Regions from separate parts of the Bradyrhizobium sp. LeoA1Lang genome, predicted to be linked through region 2. Evidence: predicted binding sites of a transcription regulator. Region 2 holds the regulator's gene; each other region holds the start of a gene.
What was found. Region 2 encodes LexA, which represses DNA repair genes until DNA is damaged. Its sites were predicted from a motif close to TGTTCNNNNTGTGTTCNG; they were not measured.

Region 1: a site for LexA is predicted at 5,270-5,287, ahead of ACZYOF_RS35850 (single-stranded DNA-binding protein). Genes of this name have one in related genera too.
Region 3: a site for LexA is predicted at 4,260-4,277, ahead of ACZYOF_RS04190 (helicase-related protein). Genes of this name have one in related genera too.

What each region holds. Positions count from the first base shown of each region.
Region 1 is NZ_JBVAPG010000169.1:7,459-15,443, reverse strand. It holds gene ACZYOF_RS35865 (glutathione S-transferase family protein) at 1-415, shown strand, start outside; gene uvrA (excinuclease ABC subunit UvrA) at 966-3,941, opposite strand; gene ACZYOF_RS35855 (outer membrane protein) at 4,252-5,007, opposite strand; gene ACZYOF_RS35850 (single-stranded DNA-binding protein) at 5,458-5,949, shown strand; gene gyrA (DNA gyrase subunit A) at 6,367-7,985, shown strand, end outside.
Region 2 is NZ_JBVAPG010000033.1:1,335-9,319, forward strand. It holds gene ACZYOF_RS13945 (molybdopterin molybdotransferase MoeA) at 1-808, shown strand, start outside; gene lexA (transcriptional repressor LexA) at 1,013-1,714, shown strand; gene ACZYOF_RS13955 (hypothetical protein) at 2,008-2,433, shown strand; gene ACZYOF_RS13960 (hypothetical protein) at 2,620-2,805, shown strand; gene ACZYOF_RS13965 (ComEC/Rec2 family competence protein) at 2,815-5,103, opposite strand; gene ACZYOF_RS13970 (MFS transporter) at 5,506-6,834, shown strand; gene ACZYOF_RS13975 (SPW repeat domain-containing protein) at 6,940-7,302, opposite strand; gene ACZYOF_RS13980 (hypothetical protein) at 7,551-7,733, shown strand; gene glnA (type I glutamate--ammonia ligase) at 7,850-7,985, shown strand, end outside.
Region 3 is NZ_JBVAPG010000007.1:23,988-31,972, forward strand. It holds gene ACZYOF_RS04170 (T6SS phospholipase effector Tle1-like catalytic domain-containing protein) at 1-160, opposite strand, end outside; gene ACZYOF_RS04175 (COG3904 family protein) at 408-2,270, shown strand; gene rpmB (50S ribosomal protein L28) at 2,412-2,717, opposite strand; gene ACZYOF_RS04185 (DUF3108 domain-containing protein) at 3,085-3,936, shown strand; gene ACZYOF_RS04190 (helicase-related protein) at 4,546-7,985, shown strand, end outside.

The DNA.
Region 1 (7,985 bases), on a different contig from region 2:
CCTGCTCCATCTCGGCGAGCGTAGCGATGCGCTGATGCCTGCTGATCCGCGCGGTCGCAGCGAGGCTGTGAAATGGGCGTTCGCAGCGCTCAATTCAGTCGAGATGGCGAGCCTGCCCTGGTCCATATTCGCGTTCTCGGGCGACACCGGTGATACGCCGGGATGGAAGCGTTTGGACGAATTCCTCAAGGCCCGGCTCCAACACATGGAGCCGGTGTTGGCAGGACGCGAATGGCTGGCGGGGTCCTTCTCCGTCGCCGACATACTCATGGCGGATGTGCTGCGCCTTGTCGATCGTTTCGACGGGCTGGCGGGATTTTCAGCCTGTCGTGACTATGTCGCGCGCGCCACGGCCCGCCCGTCCTTCGTGAAGGCACACGCAGACCAGATGGCCCATTTTGCTGCGGCAGACTGATCCACCGGAAAACCGCTCACTCCGCCGCTTGACGGTTTACTTCGCCGTCCGACAGCGCGCCTGCTCGCCACGTGGATGTGGTGCGTCGGCAGCGAGAGGGTGAATTACGATTCGCTAATCCGCCCGACAGCGCTGCCGTAAAGGGATGAACTGAAAAACGCGGCAAAGTATGGTTCAGGAGAGCGGCGCCATATGGAGGAGCCGGGGAACATGCGTCGCTATTCTGTCCTGCGCACTGAGACTAGAGTCGCGATCTCATCCATGTCATTTTCATCGCCAGTTATTGACAGCCCAACGTAGGTCTCAGATTCCACGTCGACTATCTTTCCCCGCAGTTCCAATCTTGCGGTGGTCACTTCTTGAGAGCCAACGACCGACCAATCAGCACCGAGCGGTCTTGCACCCAAATTGCGCATCACGTGTGCGAGAATGCTTCGAAGATTATCATCATACTCATTTCCCAGTACGATGGTCCTAGTCATCAATACCGCCCTGGAATCCAATTTTGTCTTCGGCAACGTAAGATGAACTGAGCAAGTGAGCTCCAACCTCACTCCGCCGCCTCGCTCGCGCTGCTCTTCCTCGGCTTGCTGTTCGCCTTCTTCAGCACCGGCGCCAAGAACTGGCCCGTGTAGCTCCGGGGCGCTTTCGCAATATCCTCCGGCGGGCCCCAGGCGACGATTTCGCCGCCGCCGTCGCCGCCTTCGGGGCCGAGGTCGATCACCCAGTCTGCGGTCTTGATGACTTCGAGGTTGTGCTCGATGACGACGACCGTGTTGCCCTGGGCGACCAGCTCGTGCAGCACCTCCAGGAGTTTTGCGACGTCGTGGAAGTGCAGGCCGGTGGTGGGCTCGTCCAGGATGTAGAGCGTGCGGCCGGTGGCGCGCTTTGACAGCTCCTTTGCCAGCTTGACGCGCTGGGCTTCACCGCCGGACAGCGTGGTCGCCTGCTGGCCGACGTGGATGTAGTCGAGGCCGACGCGGTGCAGGGTCTGGAAGGTTTCGCGCACGCGCGGCACCGCCTTGAAGAATTCGGCGGCTTCTTCCACGGTCATGTCGAGCACGTCGGCGATCGACTTGCCCTTGAACAGCACCTCCAGCGTCTCGCGGTTGTAGCGCTTGCCCTTGCAGACGTCGCAGGTGACGTAGACGTCGGGCAGGAAGTGCATCTCGATCTTGATGACGCCGTCGCCCTGGCAGGCCTCGCAACGGCCGCCCTTGACGTTGAACGAGAAGCGGCCGGGCTCGTAGCCGCGCGCCTTGGCCTCGGGCAGGCCGGCGAACCATTCGCGGATCGGCGTGAAGGCGCCGGTGTAGGTCGCGGGGTTGGAGCGCGGGGTGCGGCCGATCGGCGACTGGTCGATGTCGATGATCTTGTCGATATGCTCAAGGCCCTCGATGCGGTCGTGGGGCGCGGCGGCTTCGCTCGCATTGTTGAGCTTGCGGGCGATCGCCTTGTAGAGCGTGTCGATCAGGAGCGTCGACTTGCCGCCGCCGGAGACGCCGGTGATGCAGGTGAACAGCCCCAGCGGAATCTCCGCCGTGACGTTCTTCAGGTTATTGCCGCGCGCGTTGACGACCTTGATGGTGCGGCGATGGTTCGGCGGCCGCCGGTCGGGGATCGGCACCGAAAGCTCGCCGGTGAGATATTTGCCGGTCAGCGATTTCGGATTGCGCATGATGTCTGATGGCGTGCCCTGGGCGACGATATGGCCGCCATGCATGCCGGCGCCGGGGCCGATGTCGAGCACGTAATCGGCCAGCCGGATCGCGTCCTCGTCATGCTCGACCACGACCACGGTGTTGCCGAGGTCGCGCAGCCGCTTCAGCGTATCCAGGAGGCGTGCGTTGTCGCGCTGATGCAGGCCGATCGAGGGCTCGTCCAGCACATAGAGCACGCCTGTGAGACCCGAGCCGATCTGGGAAGCCAGGCGGATGCGCTGGCTTTCACCGCCGGACAATGTCCCGGAGGAGCGGGACAGCGTGAGATAGTTGAGGCCGACGTCGAGCAGGAAGGTCAACCGCTCGCGGATCTCCTTCAGGACGCGGGCGGCGATCTCGTTCTGCTGCGTGTTCAGTGCTTCCGGCACGCTCTCGAACCACTCGCCGGCGCGCTTCACCGAGAGCTCGGAGATCTCGCCGATATGCTTGCCCCCGATCTTGACGCACAGCGCTTCCGGCTTGAGGCGATGGCCGTTGCAGGCGGCGCAGGGGATATCGGTGAAGTACTTCGCCAGCTCTTCGCGCGCCCATTCGCTCTCGGTCTCGCGGTAGCGGCGGTTGATATTGGTGATCACGCCTTCGAACGGCTTCTTGGTGTCATAGGAGCGGACGCCGTCCTCATAGGAGAACTTGATCTCGTCGTCGCCGGAGCCGTGCAGGATCGCGTTTTGCGTCTTTTTCGCCAGGTCCTTCCACTTGGTGTCGAGCGTGAACTTGTAGTGCTTGCCGAGCGCGGTCAGCGTCTGCAGGTAATAGGGCGAGGAGGACTTGGCCCACGGTGCGATCGCGCCCTTGCGCAAGGACAGATCCTTGTCGGGAATGACGAGGTCCTCGTCGACATGCTGCTCGACGCCGAGGCCGCCGCAGGCGGGGCAGGCGCCATAAGGATTGTTGAACGAGAACAGCCGCGGCTCGATCTCGGGGATGGTGAAGCCGGAGACCGGGCAGGCGAACTTTTCCGAGAACAGGATGCGCTCGGGTCCGCTCTTGTCGTGGATCTTTGCGGTCTTCTTCTTTTCCTCCACCGGTGCCGCCGCCGGGGCATCGGCGAATTCGATCACGGCGAGGCCTTCGGCGAGCTTGAGCGCGGTCTCGAAACTCTCCGCGAGCCGCTGGCCGATGTCGGGGCGCACCACGATGCGGTCGACGACGACATCGATGTCGTGCGGAAACTTCTTGTCGAGGGTCGGCGCTTCGGCGAGCTCATGGAAGGTGCCGTCGATCTTGACGCGCTGGAAACCCTTCTTGAGATATTCGGCGAGCTCCTTCCTGTATTCGCCCTTGCGGCCGCGCACGACCGGCGCCAGCAGATAGAGGCGGGTGCCTTCGGGCAGCGCCAGCACGCGGTCGACCATCTGCGAGACGGTCTGGCTCTCGATCGGCAGCCCCGTGGCCGGCGAATAGGGCACGCCGACGCGGGCCCAGAGCAGGCGCATGTAGTCGTAGATCTCGGTGACAGTGCCGACGGTGGAGCGCGGATTCTTCGAGGTGGTCTTCTGCTCGATGGAGATGGCGGGCGAGAGGCCGTCGATCTGGTCGACGTCCGGCTTCTGCATCATCTCCAGGAACTGGCGGGCATAGGCCGAGAGCGATTCGACATAGCGGCGCTGGCCTTCGGCATAGATGGTGTCGAAGGCGAGCGAGGACTTGCCGGAGCCGGACAGGCCGGTGAACACGACCAGCCTGTCGCGCGGAATCTCGACGTCGATGTTCTTGAGGTTGTTCTCCCGCGCGCCGCGGATCGTGATGGCACGCGTTGAGGAGCCGGCGGTCGGTTGGCGCTTCGCCCTGAGCACTTCATCCATATCGGCATTTCCAGGCGCTTGTAAGCGCGCCACGTTATGGGCGCGCGTCGGCGGAAATCCGTACCACGGCGCCGATGGGGTGATGCCGGAACATAGGAAGAACGAGTGATGATTTCCAGTACTCAGGACGAATCATCAACGATTTGTTTTCAGGTCGCATTTCTTGCGTGCAGATTTGGCAGTAGCTGGCAGCAAGAGGATGCTCGCGCAAGCGGAGCTTCGCAGATGAGCGGCTCGGAACTAACGACACGCAAACAAAAAGGCCGGCGCAAGGCCGGCCTTTTCTTAAGATTGATATCCGATCGCGCGATCAGTACCGCCCGATGAGCGGAGCGCCGCCGAAGCCGAACTTGTAGTTCACGCGGACGGTGACGAGGTCGATGTCCTGCTTGATATTCTCGGTGGCGAAGAGGCTGCCGGCCGGGCCGGCGAAGCCATTGTTGATGAAATCGTAGGAGCGATTGCCCAGGAAGATGTGATTGTACTCGGCGCCGACCGACCAGTTCGGCGCGAAGCCGTATTCGATGCCAGCGCCAACCGAGGCTCCCCAGCGGGTGTCGTTGATGTCGTTGGTGATCGGGAAACCGGTGAAGGCGTCACGCACGCGGTAGCGATCGGCGACCACGGCCGCGCCGCCCTTGACATAGAACAGCACATTGTTGGCGGCATAGCCGATCTGGCCGGTGATCAGGCCGAAGGCGTCGACCCTCGTCTCGTTGGTGTCGATGCCCGTCAGCAGGCTGATGTTGCTGCCCTTGAAGTCGGCCCAGTTGCCCTGGCCTTCGACGCCGAACACCCAGGTGCCCATCTGCCAGCGATAGCCGATCTGACCACCAGCAGTGCCGCCGTCGGCGTTATGGGAGCCGTCACTGAAACCAAGGACGTCCCAGCGGTTGCGGCTCGTTCCCCAGCCGCCGTTGCCGCCGATATAGAACCCGGTCCAGTCGTAGACGACTGCGACCGGCGCCGGCGGGGCCTTCACATAGGGACGTGCGGCAAGATCGGCAGCCGAGGCCGGCGCAGCCAGCGCAACCAAGGCAACCGTTCCAAGCAAAAACTTCTTCATCGTAGCTCTCCAGCCTTTGTTCGCTTCAATTGGGTCCCGAAGCGTTACGGTATTAAAGACGCGAGCGCCGCGCCGTCGTTTTAAGCATACCCCGATTCAACCGGAAATACCGTCGCCCAAACGCAACAGTTAGGGGCGAAGTGCGGATAACATAAGTTAATGATTTGTTTGATGTTTTCTGGAACCCGAGGGTCGGTCTCGGGTTCCATTCCCGCCGCACCAAAATTGGGCCACAATGTCACCATGTTTACGGCAAGTTGTAAGGAACAAAACTGGAACAGTGGCGCGGCTGGTGCTATATGTGGATAAATGCGGGATGGATGGGGAATGGCTGCGCCCGACGGTGTCGGCGAGCGTATAGGGTCCGTCAGCAATGTAAGATGTGGTTAGCGAAGACTGAATGTGGCCGCCGTGCAACCGGCCGGCCCAGTGATCGAGTGGAGAGCGGCGATGGCGGGAAGCGTAAATAAGGTCATTCTGGTGGGCAATCTCGGCAAGGACCCGGAAATCCGGCGGACCCAGGACGGTCGTCCGATCGCCAATCTGAGCGTCGCGACCTCCGAGGCCTGGCGCGACCGGGCCACCGGCGAGCGCAAGGAAAAGACCGAGTGGCACCGTGTCGTCATCTTCAATGAAGGCCTCGCCAAGGTCGCCGAGCAATATCTGAAGAAGGGCGCCAAGGTGTATGTCGAGGGCCAGCTCCAGACCCGGAAATGGACCGATCAGAGCGGGGTCGAGAAATATTCGACCGAAGTGGTGCTGCAGGGCTTCAACTCCAACCTCACGATGCTGGACGGCAAGGGCGGTGGCGGCAGCTTCTCCGACGACATGGGCGGCGGTGGCGGCGATTTCGGCGTCAGCGGCCCCTCGAGTTCCGCGCCACGCCGCGCCGTGCCGGCCGGCGCCCGCAACAACGACATGGACGACGATATCCCGTTCTGATCGCGTGGTACGTTGCCGGAAAGATCGCGTGAGGATGAAAAATCTCCCTCGCGCGATACGGCTTGCGTCGAACTTATCCTCTTCAATGATTGCAGGATATAAGCCTCAAGCAATTGATGTTGCTCGATGTGTCGTGGCCGGGTTCCTCGTGGTTCCGGTTGATGTGAACTGTGAGGAAATCGATCTAACCGACAGGGCGGAGTGATGCAGGCGCCGCCGACGGCCCGCCGGCAGTCTCCTTACCTGGGACGGCGCCCTTGCCGCACCCCGCCAGGGCGTTCCCGCGGCGCGCCCGTCAAGCCCGTAAGTCTATGAAAAAACGAAGGGAAAAACCGGTCGCCTAGACCGTTCCGGGGTGGTGATCGAGCCCCTGATACGCTATATGATTCTACAGTAGAACCGACCCGGATTCCCCCTTTGTCAGAACCTGAAGACGACAAGCCCGGCGAGCCGTCGGGGCCCTCCGACATTCGTCCCGTTTCCATCCTCGACGAGATGAAGAAGTCCTACCTCGACTACGCCATGAGCGTGATCGTGGCGCGGGCGCTCCCCGATGCGCGCGACGGGCTGAAGCCGGTCCACCGCCGCATCCTGTATTCGATGTACGACCAGGGGCACACGCCGGACAAGAAGTACGTCAAGTCCGCGCGCGTGGTCGGCGACGTCATCGGTAAGTATCACCCGCACGGGGACCAGTCGATTTACGACGCCATGGTGCGCATGGCGCAGGATTTTTCGATGCGCGTGCCGCTGATCGACGGCCAGGGCAATTTCGGCTCGGTCGACGGTGATCCGCCGGCAGCCTACCGATACACCGAAGCGCGCCTGACGCGGGCGGCAGAGGCTGTGCTGGCGGACATCGAGAAGGACACGGTCGACTTCCAGGCCAACTACGACAACTCTGAGCAAGAGCCGTCGGTCTTGCCGACGCGGTTTCCGAACCTGCTGGTCAATGGCGCGGGCGGCATCGCCGTCGGCATGGCCACCAACATCCCGCCGCACAATCTCGGCGAGGTCGTCGACGCCTGTGTGGCGCTGATCGACAATCCGGCGCTCACCATCGACGAACTCATCAACATCATTCCGGGGCCGGATTTCCCCACCGGCGGCATCATCCTCGGTCGAGCGGGTATCCGAGCATCCTATCATCTCGGCCGCGGTTCGATCGTGATGCGCGGCAAGGTCGCGATCGATACCCTGCGAAAGGATCGCGAGGCGATCATCATCACGGAGATCCCGTACCAGGTTAACAAGGCGAACATGGTCGAGCGGATCGGCGAGCTGATCCGCGAGAAGAAGATCGAGGGGATTTCCGACCTGCGCGACGAATCCGATCGCGAAGGTTTCCGCGTCGTGATCGAACTGAAGCGCGAGGCGATGCCGGATGTGGTGCTGAATCAGCTCTACCGCTTCACGCCGCTGCAGACCAACTTCCCGGCCAACATCCTGGCACTCGATTCCGGCCGTCCGCAGCAGATGAACCTGAAGGATCTGCTCACGATCTTTGTCGCCTTCCGCGAACAGGTGGTGACCCGGCGCACCAAATACCTGCTCGGCAAGGCACGCGACCGCGCCCACCTCCAGGTGGGCCTGGCCATCGCGGTTGCCAATATCGACGAGGTCATCCGCGTCATTCGCTCTTCGCCGAATCCGGCGGCCGCGCGCGAAACCCTGATGTCGCGCGATTGGCCGGCGCGGGACGTCGAAGACATGATCACGCTGATCGACGATCCGCGCCACCGCATCAATCCGGATGGCACCATCCGCCTTTCGCTGGAGCAGGCGAGGGAAATCCTCGACCTCCGGCTGCAGCGCCTGACCGCGCTCGGCCGCGACGAGATCGGCGAGGAGCTCACCAAGCTTGCGGCCGAGATATCCGACTATCTCGACATCCTGCGCTCGCGCGCCCGGGTGCAGGCGATCGTCAAGACCGAGCTTGCGGAGGTGAAGGCCCAGTTCGCCACGCCGCGCAGGACTGTTATCGCCGAGCAGGAAGGCGAGGTCGAGGACGAGGATCTGATCCAGCGCGAAGACAT
Region 2 (7,985 bases):
CGTCGATTTCCGTGAAGGCGACGTGCTGCTCAGGCGCGGAAGCCGGCTGACCGACCGCGCGCTGTCGCTGGCGGCGGCGTCGATGAACTATCCGGAACTTCCCGTGCGGCGCCGGCCGAAGGTGGCCGTGCTCGCGACCGGCGACGAACTGGTGATGCCGGGCACCTCTCCGGGCCCGGGCCAGATCGTCTATTCCAACGGCTATGCGCTGCGGGCGCTGGCGCGCGCGGAAGGCGCTGAAGCGATCGATCTGGGGGTCGCCGCCGACACGGTTGCCGCCACCACCGAGGGCATCCGCCGCGCGCATGCCGCGGGCGCCGACATCCTCATCACCACCGGCGGCGCCTCGGTCGGCGACCACGACCTCGTAAAGCCGTCGCTCGAGGCCGAGGGCGTCACCATGGCGTTCTGGAAGATAGCGATGCGGCCCGGCAAGCCGATGATGCATGGCCGACTCGGTGCGATGCGGGTGATCGGCCTGCCCGGCAATCCGGTGTCGTCCTATGTCTGCGCCTACCTGTTCCTGGTGCCGTTGATTCGTGCCCTCCTCGGCCGCTCGGCGATTCATCACGTCATGGAAAGCGCCCTGCTCGGCCGCGATCTCGCTCCCAATGATCAGCGCGAAGATTATCTCCGCGCGCTTCTCGAAGAGCGCGACGACGGCACGCTGATCGCAACGCCAGTCACCAAGCAGGACAGTTCGCTGCTTGGGAATCTCACTGCGGCGCAGGCACTTGTGATCCGTCCGCCATTCGCGCCGGCTGCCGCAAAAGGCGCGTCTTGCGACATTCTCCGATTGCCTGAATGACGCCGCGACCAGCACCTACTGGAGCAGCATCTCTGATCGCGTTCACCAGAAATTAAGTGGTTGCGGAACACATATCGAACATATAGTGTCCGTTCATGATTTGTTTCGAAACTCGCTGTCTACGAATGGGAGTGCGTGACTCCCGAGATCAGCTCTTCACAAGTCTCGGATCGAACGACGCTACCAACCGGGGGAATGCTCGCGATGCTTACGCGCAAACAGTATGAACTTCTGCGTTTCATCAACGAACGGCTGAAAGAGGCCGGCGTGCCTCCTTCCTTCGACGAGATGAAGGACGCACTCGACCTGCGCTCGAAGTCCGGCATCCACCGCCTGATCACGGCGCTAGAGGAACGGGGCTTCATCCGCCGCCTGCCGAACCGCGCCCGCGCGATCGAGGTGATCAAACTGCCTGAGCTCTCGGCCGCCGGCAACGGCCGCCGCGGCTTCACGCCGAGCGTCATTGAGGGCACGCTCGGCAAGCGCACGACCAGCGCGGCCGTGGCCGAGGACGATGGCAACCGTCCCGTTGCTGTTCCCGTGATGGGCCGGATCGCGGCGGGTACGCCGATCGAGGCGCTGCAGACCCGCAGCCACACCATCAGCGTGCCGCCCGACATGCTCGGCTCCGGCGAGCATTATGCGCTCGAGGTGCGCGGCGATTCCATGGTGGAGGCCGGCATCCTCGACGGCGACATGGCGCTGATCCAGCGCAACGACACCGCCAACACCGGCGACATAGTGGTGGCGCTGATCGATGAGGAGGAAGCGACGCTGAAGCGCTTCCGTCGCCGCGGCGCGTCAATCGCGCTTGAGCCTGCCAATGCGGCTTACGAAGTCCGCATCCTGCCGCCGAACCGGGTGCGGATCCAGGGCAAGCTGATCGGGCTTTATCGCAAGTACTGAGCGGCCGGCGACGCAGCAGCTCGTCCGGTACTTTGGTGGGTGCTCTGCCCTCAAGGACACTGACAAGAGCTGCTTAGAATGATTAGAATAAGGCCCCCGGTAAGTTCGCCGGGGCACTCTCGGTGCAAGGAGATGTGCGGCGGCGCCTCGCTATCGTGTTTGTGAACGGTGAGAGGGCGCGGGCCGTACAAATGCCAAGAACGGAGCAGAGGCTTATTAGTTATCGTCCACTCTGATAGAGGCCTGCGCCTCTCCCAGGCCCGGGTCGGCTATCTCGAATGAGGAGCAATCCGATGTGTGACTATAGCCTGCACGCCGTGGCGACGCGTCCCGCCCAGGTTGGAGAGACGCTTATCACCACCACCTTCCGCGGCACCTCGACCCGCGGCTTCGCTTCGGAAAGCGATCCGACGGTCGCAGTCTGCATGCTTCCCGGGACCGAACTCGCGTTCGCCGATAACGTCCGTTACGACAATCGCTGGATCTGGACCAAGACGACCGGCTTCCGTGTCGGCAAGTTCAACCAGATCGATCCGCATATTCGGGATCGTCATCACGACGCGATCGAATTCCCCGATGGCAGCCATGTGCTGGTGACCCAGCTCTGCGAAGGGCAGCGGGCGACCGTGCTGCAATTGCCAGTGACGCATCATGTTGCAGAGCCGGCACCGAAGGCGGTCGAGCAGCGCCCCGCGCCGAACCCGCTGTTCATCGGCTGACAGCTTCCGGCAGCGTGCGCCGCCGGTCTCGGCCGGCGGAGCGTTGCCGCGAGTGAAAAGCAAAGTGTTTTGAGCGGCCCCGGAGGTCATCCGGGGGCGCATGTGATTTTGTGTTGAACGGACGCTTTATTCGCCAAGGGGGCGTGATCGGTGGTCACCAAGATCACGTGGCAAAGAGCCGGACGAGTGGCTGAGCCCGGCCGATACATGTTCAGGTTCGGCTGGCTCACCGTCGCAGCGGAAGATCTCGCGATCTGGGAGCGATTTCCGGATGCGACCTTCACGCTTGTGCAAATGCCGTCGCATTCGGGCGGCCCGGATGAGTTTCGGCTCGGCGCCTTCGAGCTAGCGGCCAACGCCGGCGGAGATTGAACGGGGCGCTCAGTCTTCCGACTGCAGGTCGGATTCGGACGGGGTCGCATCGATGGCGCGCGGCACGGGTGCCCCCTGGATCCGGATCGTGGTCTCGACCTCGCCTTCGCCTGACATCGCAGGCGACCACGGCCGGTCGAGGCCGGCGGGCCTGACCGCGTCGATGACGAAGCCGTTCCGGTTCCGCCTTAGCGCCAGCCCGCCCTGCCGCCGCAGCCGCTCGGCATCGATGACCGCCGCCGCGCAGCCTGGCGGCACCGGCCGTGCGGTCACGATCAGCACCGCCCGCTCGCAATCGTCCGCGAGCGCCTCGGATCGCTGGGTGAGCGCGATGAACGCGCCACCGGCCGCAGAGGTCACGCAGCCGCTCTCATCGCAGGACACGCCCTCGGTCAGCGACGAATCGCCCGCGGTGCGGGCATCGGCATCCGCGGCCAGCCACTCCTTGGCGAGAAACGCATCCTTCGCAGTCCGCATCAGGTGCAGCCGCCCGTCACCGCCGCGGACGGCGACATTGCGGCCGTCGCCGGAAATCAGGATGTCCGGTTGCGGCGCCCCCACCGCCCAGACCACCGCAATGAGAAGCACGGCCGCGCCGACGAAGCGCAGCGGCGTGCGCAACAGCCCGAGCAGGATGACGCCCAGGCTCGCGGCGATCAGCGGGCCGATCCCGAACGCACTGACGTGGCCGACCGCGCCCGGCAGCGCGGCGACTCCCTGCGCGACCACGATCATCCAATCGATTCCAGTGCCCATGATCGCCCAGAACACACCGTCGAAACCGAACGGCATCGCCAGCAGGCCAAGCAGGCCGGCCGGCATCACCAACGCCGACACCACCGGCATCGCCGCGAGGTTGGCGAGCACGCCAAAGGGCGCCACCCGGTGGAAATGAAAAGCGGCATAGGGCGTGGTCGCCAGCCCCGCCACCAACGACGCCAGCAGCAGCATCGCGACCTCACGCCCGCCCCACAGCGCGATCCGCGCGGTCGTGGAATGGTCTGGCGCGGCAAACAGATGCGGCATGCCGATCTGCACCAGCGCCACCAACCCGAGCGTCGCCGCAAACGACATCTGGAAGCTTGGATGCACCAGCGCCTCCGGCGCGATCGCGAGCACGATCATGGCCGCGACCGCGAGCGTCCGGAACGTCACCGCGCGGCGGTCGACCATGACGGCGATCAGCACCACTGCGGTCATGAGGAACGAGCGCTGCGTCGCGACCTCCGCACCCGACAGCAGAAGATAGAAGGCGGCCGCCACGAGCGCCGCCGCGGCAGACCATTTCTTGATCGGAAAGCCCACGGTGAGCACCGGAAACAGCGCAAGCAGCGCGCGAACCGCGAAGAAGACCACGCCCGCGACCACGGCCATGTGGTAGCCCGAGATCGACAGCACGTGCCCGAGCCCCGAGATGAACATCGCATCATTCACCGGCTCGGAGATCGCATCGCGCCGGCCGGTCAGGAGTGCGGTCGCGATCGCGCGATTGTCGCCTTCGAGCACGTTGCGGATCCGCGCATCGATCGCATCGCGCATGCCCTGCATGAAGGCCGCATAGCGCAGCGTAAATCCGCGGCCTTCCGGCGGCGCGGTCGTCTTGATGGCGCCGAGTACGAAACCGGACGCGCCGATGCCCTGGAAATAGAGATCGCGGCCAAAATCGTAGCTCCCGGGCCGCAGAGGAGCGAGCGGCGGCTGCAGCCGCGCCTTCAATTCGACGAAGCTGCCGACTTCGGGGGCAGTGCCCTTCTTCACCGACAGCCGAACGCGCTCAAGTTTCGGCGTGCCGCGCTGGCTTTCGATGCTTGCGACGCGCAGCACGAAACGGTCGGTGCGCTCGCGGATGTCACGCGTCTCGACAAATCCGGTGAGTGACACCGAGAACATCGGCCGCGCCAGCACGCCATGCGCGACCCGCGCGGTTCGCCAGGTGGCAACGGCAAAACCCGCCGCAACGGCGGCAATCATGACGGCGACAGCGAACGCCTGCCGTCGCCTGAGCAGGAACGCGACAGCGCACAGCGCGATCGCGACGATGACCGCGACCGACAGCACCGGCTCATGGTCGGCGGCGAAGTAGAGCGCGATGCCGCTGCCGAACGCGACCGGCACCCAGGGCAGAAGCCGTCCGGCGCCCGCTTCGGCGCGGGCCCACTGGCGCAACGTCTCGACGATTGGCGGCCAGGCGCCGACGCCGATCGGGGCATACCCACCCGCCGGCGCCACCGCCTCGCGCGGCGGCCAGGTGCCGGCATAGCCGCGCCTGCCGCCCGGCGTCCTGCCCTCGTCCGACATCCTGCGCCCTGGACTACCCCTGTTTCCGCAAAGCTACCGGAAGCGGGTATCCACGGGATAGCGGAACAGATGCGAACGTCGTGCCGGTACGCTTCCGATCCCGGCGCTGGTGTCTTCAGCCGGCTTCAACCCCGACTGCGCCGAAAGTCTCATAAGGCCGCAGTCCCATTGAGGATTAGACTGTGGCTGCGCCTCCGCCCGGACAGACGGGATGAGGCAGTGGTGGCTCGCGGTTCGAAGACCGCTGGAGCCCTTCTCAGGTGGTTCAAGGCTTCCCTGAGACCGGCGTTGCGGACGCAACTTGCAAATCAAGCTTGTAGCGTCGCGCATCACGCGTACTCCGCGAGCGAATAGAGCGCTGAAAAACGCGAGGAGAAGTCATTGAACTAATGGGAGCAGCACATGGCAATTCAGGTACCGAGCGATTTTCGCCGCGTGATTGTTGCCGCGTCGGTCGGAAACATCATCGAATGGTATGACTTCTATATCTTTGGCAGCCTGGCCGCCGTTCTGTCGGTCAAGTTCTTCGAACAATCCCACCCCGTCGCAGCCCTGCTGAGCACGATCGCCCTGTTCACTGCAGGGTTCCTGATCCGTCCGCTCGGAGCATTCCTCTTTGGATGGATGGGCGACCGGGTCGGCCGCAAATATACGTTTCTCATCACGCTCACCGGAATGGGACTGGGAACGGGCGCGATCGGCCTGATCCCGACCTATCAGTCGATCGGTCTCACCGCCGCGTTCGTGCTGTTCGGGCTACGCATGATCCAGGGCCTGTGCCTGGGTGGCGAATATGGCGGCGCCATCACCTATGTTGCCGAGCATGTGCCCGACGATAGACGCGGCTACTACACCGGCTGGCTCCAGACCTCGCCGACGCTCGGGATCGTGGTGTCGCTGGCCGTGATCATTCTGACCCGGATCTATTTCGGCGATCAGGCCTTCAACGAATGGGGATGGCGCGTTCCGTTCCTGCTCTCATTCCTGCTGGTGGCCATCGCCATCTACATCCGCCTCCAGCTCCAGGAGACGCCGATCTTCCAGGAGATCAAGGCCCGTGGGCAGATGACCAGGAACCCCTGGAAGGAAGCGTTCCTTAGCTCGAACATCAAATACATCGGAATCGCCATCATCGTCCTGATCGGACAGGGCGTAGTCTGGTACAGCGGACAGTTCTGGGCGCTGTACTTCCTGCAGCAGGTCTCCAAGGTGGACGCTCTGACCTCGGCCTACATCGTCGGGGCCGCGCTGCTACTTGCGACGCCGAGCCTGATCTTCTTTGGCTGGCTGTCGGACCTGATCGGCCGCAAGCCGGTGATCCTGGGAGGCATGCTGCTTGCCGCGATCACCTACTATCCGCTGTATCTGTGGCTCGGAACGGTCACGCAGCCCGGAAACATCAACTATCCGATCGCAGTCTTCATCATCTTCATCCTCGTCTGTTACGTCGGGATGGTGTACGGGCCGGTCGGCGCGTTCCTGGCCGAATTCTTCCCCAGCAGGATCCGCTACACATCGGTATCGGTGCCGTATCACATCGGCAACGGCTGGGGCGGCGGCCTGGTGCCGTTCATTACCTCGGCGGCTTTCGCCGCCACCGGCAGCGTCGGCTACGCGCTGATCTATCCGATCGTAGTTCCCGCGGTCTGCTTCGTGCTCGCCGTTTTCCTGATGCCCGAGACACGCAAGATCAGCATCTGGCAACCGATAGAGCCTAAGACAGCGTCGTGATCGAATAGCCTTGGTGCGGGGCCGTGAAGCCCTGCGCTCCGCACAATTCCCGCCCCCCGGCCGCCACCAGACGGCGGTCGGTGCAAGGCCCGTTCGACTCCGTTCTCAGCCGGCGCGGTGATGCCAGCGATCGTGCCACCAGGTGGTGAAATCACGATCGGTCACCAGCTCCCAGCCAGCGAACAAGATCACCAATATGCCCGATAGCATGCTGCTTACCGTCGCCGAGACGTGCTCGTAGCCGACCGTCCAAGGTGCCAGCAACAGAGCCAGTCCGAGGAGCATCTCGCCCCATTCCTCCAGATAGGATGGAATGACAAATGCCTCGATGGCAAACAGGATGACAGCCAACCCAAGCGCGATGGTTATCCAGACGGCCGCCCCGCCGAAGCCCAGGGCAAAGGGCGACACGACCAGCCATACACCCACCAACAAGCTGGCAACGTCCTGCCAGTGTTGAATGCGCATGACGCTTACCTCCCCTCTCCCATGGATATGGTGAAGCGGCACTGGAAAGACATCCGCCCGACCTGCGTTGTGTTGCCGCTGCCCGTGTTCCGGAGCCGCTTCCCGGCCGCCCATCACGCGGAAAGCACTCTTGCAAGTGCGCCGCAGCAGGATGCACACTGCTGCGCTTAACCAGGTGTCAACGTCTACGGCTCTCGGCCCGACTGGAATTTCACGGTTGCGCCCCGGAAGGAGAGGAGCATGACGCCATGCGAGAAATCGAAATCCACGATTATGCGCGGCAGCTCTTGGAAGCACATGGCGCCAAGGCCATTGGGGAGGCTGCCCAGAACGCCATCGAGCTCGAAGCAAAGGGCGACGTCGAACTCGCCAAGACCTGGCGGCATATCGAAGACGCCATGAAGCTGATGCGCGGGCCGCACCAAAGCTGAGGGTGCCGGTGCGGCGACCGAGAAGGTGGAGCAGAATTCGTCGCAAACCGTTCTTGGTCGCGGCGGAGCGACAACGTGATCTCTAATGACCGGCTCTCCATGACAGGAGCGAAGCCATGTTTCCCAAATGTACGACAGCCGAAGATCTCGTAAAGGCGATCGCGGATGAGAAGGTGCAGATGATCGACCTGCGCTTCACTGACCTGCCGGGGGTGTGGCAGCATTTTTCCGTCCCGCCGAGCGCGGCAAGTA
Region 3 (7,985 bases), on a different contig from region 2:
CCGGCCGCGCCAGCGTGCCGACGCCGGGATCGTAATAGACGAACTGCCGCGGCGACGTCTTCTCCGTCTTGCGCAGGCAGCGATAGAGCTTCAGGACGTTGGAAATGTTCTCGTTGATCTCGTTCCCGGTCCCATCGCAGCAAATCACGATGTTTCGCATGGCGTGCCCTCCCCTGCTACCTCAGCGAGTATAGCGCAGATTCGGGAATTTGGATGACGCCGCTTGCCCGCGATCGGTGCGTCCGGCGCAAGCGCAACGCGATCCCCCACGAACGATTCTCCGAATTTGCGGTTGCGGTGACTTGTCAAGACAACCAAGCCGGGGCAAGTAGTAGATCTTACGTGGTGGCAGGGGACAAAGCTTAATCCCGAACGTCTTGTTTGGCGGATTTGGTTTGACGGATTTCATGGATGGCGTGAGGTTCGAGCGCTGCGGTTTCTGGCGCCGCGCGCTGGCGTGGCTGATCGATGCCGTCATCGTCGCGCTGATCGTGCAATTGCTGGCTTATGCGCTGTTTCCGCTGACTGGTGGGCGGGTGCAGTATGTCAGCGGCTTTGCCTTGAGCTATTGCGACAACCTCGATGCGGTGCCGGACGGCGTCGCACTGCCGATCGGCTTCAAGGTCGCTTCGATCACCGCTTGTTCGCACGGCGTGTTTTCGCTCACCTCGGCGCGCATTCTCACGATCTCCGAGGTTCAGCAGGATCGTGCGGTGACGGTGAGGCAGATCCTCCATCTGCTCGACGAGCAGGGCAAACCGTTCATTGGGCCGACGCTTGACAGCGTGATGGTGGTGGTCCTGCTGCTGTTGCGTTTCTGGTTCGATCTTGGCCGCGGCACGCCCGGCCGCCGGATCTGCCGCATTCGCCTCGCGGATGCCGTCAGCGGCCGGCGTCCGCCGGCACTTGCGGCGGTCGGCAAGCGCTATGCCGCGCAGGCGCTGCCGCTGTTCCCGCTTGTCATCTGGGAATCGCTGCGGTGGCTGATGATGAGCGACCCGGAACAGATCGGTCGGGTGTGGTCGACCGTGTACACTTTTGCACCCGCCGTGGCCGTGTTGATCGCGCTGACCCAGGCAATCCCCGCGATCGTCAGTCGCAGGGAGGCCTACTATGACCGCTTCGCGGCAACCAGCGTGCTACGCCTCGATACGAGTGGCGCGTTGATCCCGCTTGCCGTCGTCGGCCCGCTTGTGCCGCCGCCATTGCCGCTGCCGGGCAGCTATTTCGTGCGGCACTGGCGCGGCCAGCTCTCCCTGCCAATCGCCTATTGGGTCAACGGCACCATTCTTGGAATCGTTGTCGCCATCATGACCCGCATGTTCAGGGCCGCCGTCGTTTTCTATGCGGACGCGCATCCGCTGGCGTGGCTGGCGGCGGTCGCCGGGGTATTGCTGCTGAGCCTTCTGTTCACGGTATGGCAGTTCGTCGGCATCTGGCGCTCGGCGACACGCTACATCGAAAGCGGCCGGGGGTTCTGGGGCGGCGCCGCCAAGACGATGATAGTGCTGGCCGTGTTGCGCCTTGCCTATGATCTCCTGTTCATGACCGGGCCGCAGCTTGCCGGTACTTACGAATACGTCGTGGACGACAGGCTGGTCGGCCCGCATCAGTTCGAGGTGGTGGCGGACGGCGAGGGGCTGGAATTCACCGGCGGTATCACCTTCGGCGTCGCAGACGAGCTTCAAAACCTGCTCGATGCGGGCAAGGTGAAGTGGGTGGTGCTCAATTCGAACGGCGGCCGCATCCGCGAAGCGCAGAGGATGTCTGACATGATCAAGGCGCGCGGACTGTCGACGTCGGTCGCGGAAAGATGCCTGTCCGCCTGCACCATCGTGTTTCTCGGCGGCAAGGAGCGCATGATGAACGACGACGCACTGCTCGGTTTCCACCAGCCGACATTCCTCGGCATGACCGCCCGCCAGCGCCGCGACGCGATCGCCGAGGAGGTGACGCGCCTGCAGAGCCTCGGCCTGAGCCGCAATTTCGCCGAACGCGCCAATGTCATGCCGCCAAGCGGCATGTGGTATCCCGAACCCGACGAATTGCTGCGCGAGAAGGTAGTGACCCTGATCATAGGGCCGCCGCCTGAGCTCGCATCGCCTCCGCCATCGACGCGCAGCCCATCCTGGGCGCTGACCGCACCACCCGCGTCGCCATCGGTGTTTCCGCCGCCCGGTGCCGTGCAGATTCCGGCCGACGTGATGAAGCGGCTGACGCCGGATGCCGCGTCGGACGGAATGAAGGCCGGCGAGGGCACGGCGAAGTAGCGAAGCGGAGTGTTTCGACTGCTTAGACCGGGGCGCATACCGAGTAGTCCCGGGTGCAGCCGTTCACAACAAAATGGCCGGCTCCTTCGAGCCGGCCATTCGAAACTCTGAGCCGTTAAGCTGGCGTAACCGAGTCTACGCTCAGCTCGCCTTCTTCTCCGCAGCCGCTGCCTGCTTCTTCTCGATCTGCCGCTTCAGCTCAAGCGCGCGCGGCGAGAGATGTGCCGCATTCGCCTTCCGAAGGAACGCATCGAGGCCGCCGTTGTGGTCGACGCTCTTGATCGCATTCGAGGAGACGCGCAGGCGGATGTTGCGGCCGAGCGATTCCGACTGGAAGGTGATGTTGCAGAGGTTCGGCAGGAAACGCCGCTTGGTCTTGATGTTCGAGTGGCTCACCTTGTGGCCCACTTGCGGGCCCTTGGCCGTCAGTTCACAGCGCCGCGACATTGTTCAAATCCTCTTCCATCCCCGCTTAACCAACAGCGCGCGCCGCGCGCGGCGGGGGTCCAATTCAACGTCCATTTTCCAGGAACGGCGGACGTATAGGGGGTGAGCCGCAAAGCGTCAAGGTTTTATAGCTTTCAGAGCCTCGTTCCCTGGCTCCGAAACCCTTAGTTCGGCACGTTTTCTTTGCGCCAGCCGGTAAAACGCTATGGAGCCCAAAACCTGCACGTTCACAAGGCTGTTCAGCGGTTTAACCTACCATATAAAGGGCGTATTCAGGCTCGTAAGGTGGTTCCGTTTTCGCCCGCGTTGCTTGCCGGTCATTTCTTCCCAAATGATCTCTGGCGCCGACGACAGGATCGTTAAGTTTGTGAGCATTTTCAGCAGTTTTCTGCCCTCCGTGAGGGAATCCTGGCTGTTGTGCGCCGGCGCGCTGTTCATGCTGTTGCCGGAGGGCGCACTCGCGCAGGGCCGGCTGGATGCGCAGTACGAGGCCTCGCTGGCCGGTATCGCTGTCGGCAAGGGAAGCTGGACCATCGAGATCGGCGACGACACCTTTTCCGCGATGGCGCAGGGCGGTACCGCCGGGCTGCTCAAGGCGTTTGCCGGCGCCGGCGGGGTGGGCGGGTCCCAGGGGCGCGTGGTCAATGGCGCGCTGGTGGCATCGGGCTATACCGTCAACTACAACAGCTACAAGAAATCCGAGGTCATCCGGATGGCGCTCGGCGGCGGCAACATCAGGGAAACCGTGATCGAGCCGGAACCGCCGGTCGATCCGAACCGGATCCCGGTCACCGAGGCCCACAAGAAGAACGTGTTCGATCCGATGACCGGCTCGCTGCTGCGAGTGCCGGGCACGGGCGAACTGATGAGCCCGGATAGCTGCCGCACCAGCGCGGGCATTTTCGACGGCCGGCTGCGCTACGATTTGAAGCTCGATTTCAAGCGCGTGGAAATGGTCAAGGCGGAGAAGGGCTATCAGGGCCCGGCGCTGGTCTGTGCGATCTATTTCACGCCGATCGCGGGCTATATCCCCGACCGTCCCGTGATCAAGTATCTCGCCGAAGCGCGCAACATGGAGATCGCCTTCGTGCCGATCGCGGGCACGCGCATCCTGATCCCGTACCGCGTCAAGATCCCGACGCCGTTCGGGCTGGCCATGCTGGAGGCGACGTCGTTCGTGACGTCGGCCACGCCGCCGCGGGTGGCGAAGACGCAGTGAGGCTGCGCACCGTCATTCCGGGGCATCGCGAAGCGATGAGCCCGGAATCCATTTCTCCGCTGGTGCATGTGGCCCAATGGATTCTCTGATGTGCAAGAGCACATCATAGCTCGTCCTGCGGACGCCCCGGAATGACGGAGAAACAGGAATCCTGTTGACTCTTTGCCGCTTCTGATTCGACTCCGCGTCTTAACGATTTTAAGGAATTTGCCCGGGCCGTGACCATCCTCAAACCCCATCTAGTGCTGGAACTGAAGCGCCGCCGCGACATGTTGCGGTGAACGGAGGAGAACAGCAGTGGAGTCAGCGATTCGGCCGCGATTCGTTCTAGACTCGTTCCGAAGCTTAAGCCGCGGCGGAGGGGCCGTCGCATTGTGAGACAATTTTTTGCGGAAGTGCCGGCACATGAACAGCTTTATCCCCCTCACCCTGAGGAGGTCGCGCGAGCGACTGTCTCGAAGGGCGAGGGCCCCCGATGCCTATGGCAAGCGGGAATGCATGGATATATCCGGACCTCATCCTTCGAGACGTGCGTTCCGCGCTCCTCAGGATGAGGAACTGAGATAGCGTTCGCGGCCGACAAGCACCAAGAAAAGTACCAAGAACATCATGGCTCTTTCCTCTCCTCCCTTCGCCCATGAGCGCGCGCCCGGCGCCGGCGTCACCGCCGTGCTCGGGCCGACCAATACCGGCAAGACGCATCTCGCCATCGAGCGCATGCTTGGGCATTCGTCCGGGCTGATCGGGCTGCCGCTGCGGCTCTTGGCGCGCGAGGTCTACAACAAGATCGCCGATCGCGCTGGGCCCGAGAGCGTCGCGCTGATCACCGGCGAGGAGAAGATCAAGCCGAAGTCGCCGCGCTTCTGGGTCTCGACGGTCGAGGCGATGCCGCGCGATCTCGACGTCTCGTTCCTTGCGGTCGACGAGATCCAGATCGCGGCCGATCTCGAGCGCGGGCATGTCTTCACCGACCGCATCCTCAATCGGCGCGGCCGCGATGAGACGCTGCTGCTGGGGGCTGCGACGATGCGTCCCATCATCGAGCGGCTGCTGCCCGGCGCCTCCATCATCACAAGGCCAAGGCTCTCGACGCTCGAATTCGCCGGCGACCGCAAGATCACGCGGCAGCCGCGGCGCACCGCGATCGTCGCGTTCTCGGCGGACGAGGTCTATGCGATCGCGGAATTGATCCGCCGCCAGCATGGCGGCGCGGCGGTCGTGCTCGGCTCGCTCTCGCCGCGCACGCGCAATGCGCAGGTCGCGATGTTCCAGAACGGCGACGTCGATTACCTCGTCGCCACCGACGCCGTCGGCATGGGGCTGAATCTCGACGTCGATCACGTCGCCTTTGCCTCCGACCGCAAATACGACGGCTATCAGTTCCGCCGCCTGACGCCGGCCGAGTTCGCGCAGATCGCCGGACGCGCGGGGCGCGCGACGCGCAATGGTACCTTCGGCACCACGGGACGCTGCGCGCCGTTCGAGCCGGAACTGGTGAACGCGCTGCAGAACCACACCTTCGACAGCGTGAAAATGCTGCAATGGCGCAATTCGAAGCTGGATTTCTCCTCGCTCGGCAGCCTGCAGGTCTCACTGTCGCTGCCGCCTTCGCATGAGGTGCTGACGAGGGCGCCGATCGCGGAAGACATGCGCGTGCTCGACCATGCCGCGCGCGATGCCGAGGTGCGCGACATGGCGCATGGCGCTACCGCCGTCGAGCGGCTATGGGAGACTTGTCAGATACCCGATTACCGAAAGCTGTCGCCGGCTGCCCATGCCGAGCTTGTGACCACGGTTTACGGCTTCCTGATGCAAAAGGGGCGTATTCCCGATGCATGGTTTGCCGCCCAGGTCGATCAGGCCGACCGCGTCGACGGCGACATCGACACGCTGTCGGGCCGGATTGCTCAGGTGCGCACCTGGACCTTCGTGGCGAACCGGCCGGACTGGCTGTCCGATCCCGAACATTGGCAGGGGATCACGCGCGAGCTCGAAAATAAATTATCCGATGCGCTGCATGAACGGCTCACGGAGCGTTTCGTTGATCGGCGTACCAGTGTATTGATGCGCCGCCTGCGGGAGAACTCTGTTTTGAATACTGAAATCGGCAAGACCGGCGAAGTCATCGTCGAGGGGCATGTGATCGGCCGGCTCGACGGATTCACTTTTGCGCCTGACGCGGCGGAAGCGGGCTCAGATGCCAAGGCGCTGCAGGCCGCAGCGCAGCAGGTGCTGGCGCGCGAGATCGACACGCGGGCCGAGAAACTGAGCGCCGCACCGGACGAAACCTTCGTGCTGACCTCCGACGGCACCATCCGCTGGACCGGCGATGCGGTGGCCAAACTCGTCGCGGCCGACGACGCGCTGCATCCGCGCTTGCGCATCATCTCCGACGAGCGGCTGACCGGCGCGCCGCGCGAGGCCGTGCAGAACCGGCTCGATCTCTGGCTCAAGACGCATATTACGAAATTGCTCGGGCCGCTGTTCGACCTGTCGAAGGCGGAGGATCTGCAAGGCATTGCACGCGGCATCGCGTTCCAGCTCGTGGAAGCGCTCGGCGTGCTGGAGCGGACCAAGATCTCGTCCGAGATGAAGGATCTCGACCAGCCCTCGCGGGCGACGCTGCGCAAGTATGGCGTGCGGTTCGGCGCCTATCACATCTACTTCCCGCAGCTCCTGAAGCCGGCGGCGCGGGCGCTGGCCTCGCTGCTCTGGGCCGAGAAGCAGGACAATGTCGATCTCTCGGCGCTCTCCAATGTGCAGCATCTGGCGTCGAGCGGGCGCACCTCGTTCCCGATCGACAAGGCACTGCCGCGCGATGCCTATCGCGTGCTCGGCTACAAGCAGTGCGGCGAGCGCGCGGTGCGCGTCGACATCCTGGAGCGGCTGGCGGACCTGATCCGTCCCGCGCTGGCCTGGCGCGAGGGCTCGGCCGGCGAGAAGCCCGCGGGCGCGTTCGACGGCCGCGGCTTCGTGGTGACGCAGGCGATGACCTCGCTCACCGGCTCGGCGGGCGAGGATTTCGCCTCGGTCCTGCGCGCGCTCGGCTATCGCATGGAACGCCGCCCGCCCCCGCCGCCGAAGCCGGTGGAAGTGGTCGAGACAGTGTCCGCCGAGACCCCGCCGGTGGAAGCGCCCGCCGAGGCTGCGGCGGAGGCACCGGTGGAAGAAGTAGCCGCCGAGCTGCCCGCGTCCGATGAGGTTAGCCCGTCAGCGGCGCTCTTGCCCGAAGTTACCCTGGCGCCCGCGCCGAGCGAGGAACCAGCGGCTGCCGCCGCAGAGCCCATCGCTGAAGCGCAGCCGGAACCGGAAGCGACTGAGGCGCGGGCAGAGCCGGTGGCTGAAGCGCAGCCGGAGCCTGAGGCGATCGAGCCGCAGGCAGATCCAGTCGCCGAAGTACAGGCGGAGTCAGCCATTCCCGTAGAGGTCCCTGCCGACGCGTCGGCAGAGCCGATGCCAACGGAGGCTATAGCCGAGGCTGCAGCCGGTGCCGAGGAAGCCGCACCTGCCGAAGCAGTCGCCGCGCCCGCCGCAGCCGAGACCCCGGCCGAACCGCAACTGGTCGAAGTCTGGCGCCCCGGCGGCCGCTCCGAGGAGCGTCGCCCGCGCCATGACCGCAACCGCCACCGCCATCAGCCGCGCGAGGGCGCGCAGGGCGCGGCCGCAGCGGGCGAAGGTGCCGATGGCGCGCAGCGCGACCAGCAGCGCCGTGGCCGCCGCCATCACGAATTCCGCAAACCCCGTGAGGACGCGCCCCCCGCGGAAGCAGCCGCTGCAGCCGCCAGCAATGGCGCCCCGCGCGAGGACAAAGGCGGGCGCCGCGAGCGCTTCGAGGGCAAGGGCCGCGACCGCGACAATGATCGCCGCCGCGATAAATTCTCCGGCGACCGCAAGGATCGCGACCGTGGCGACCGCGAGCGCGGCGGCCGTGATTTCCGCGACAAAGGCGGCCGCGACAAGGGGCGCGAGAGCGGCCCGGCGCTCCGCCAATATGCGAGTTCGGCGCCGCGCGAACGCGAGCGCGCGATCGATCCGAATTCGCCGTTCGC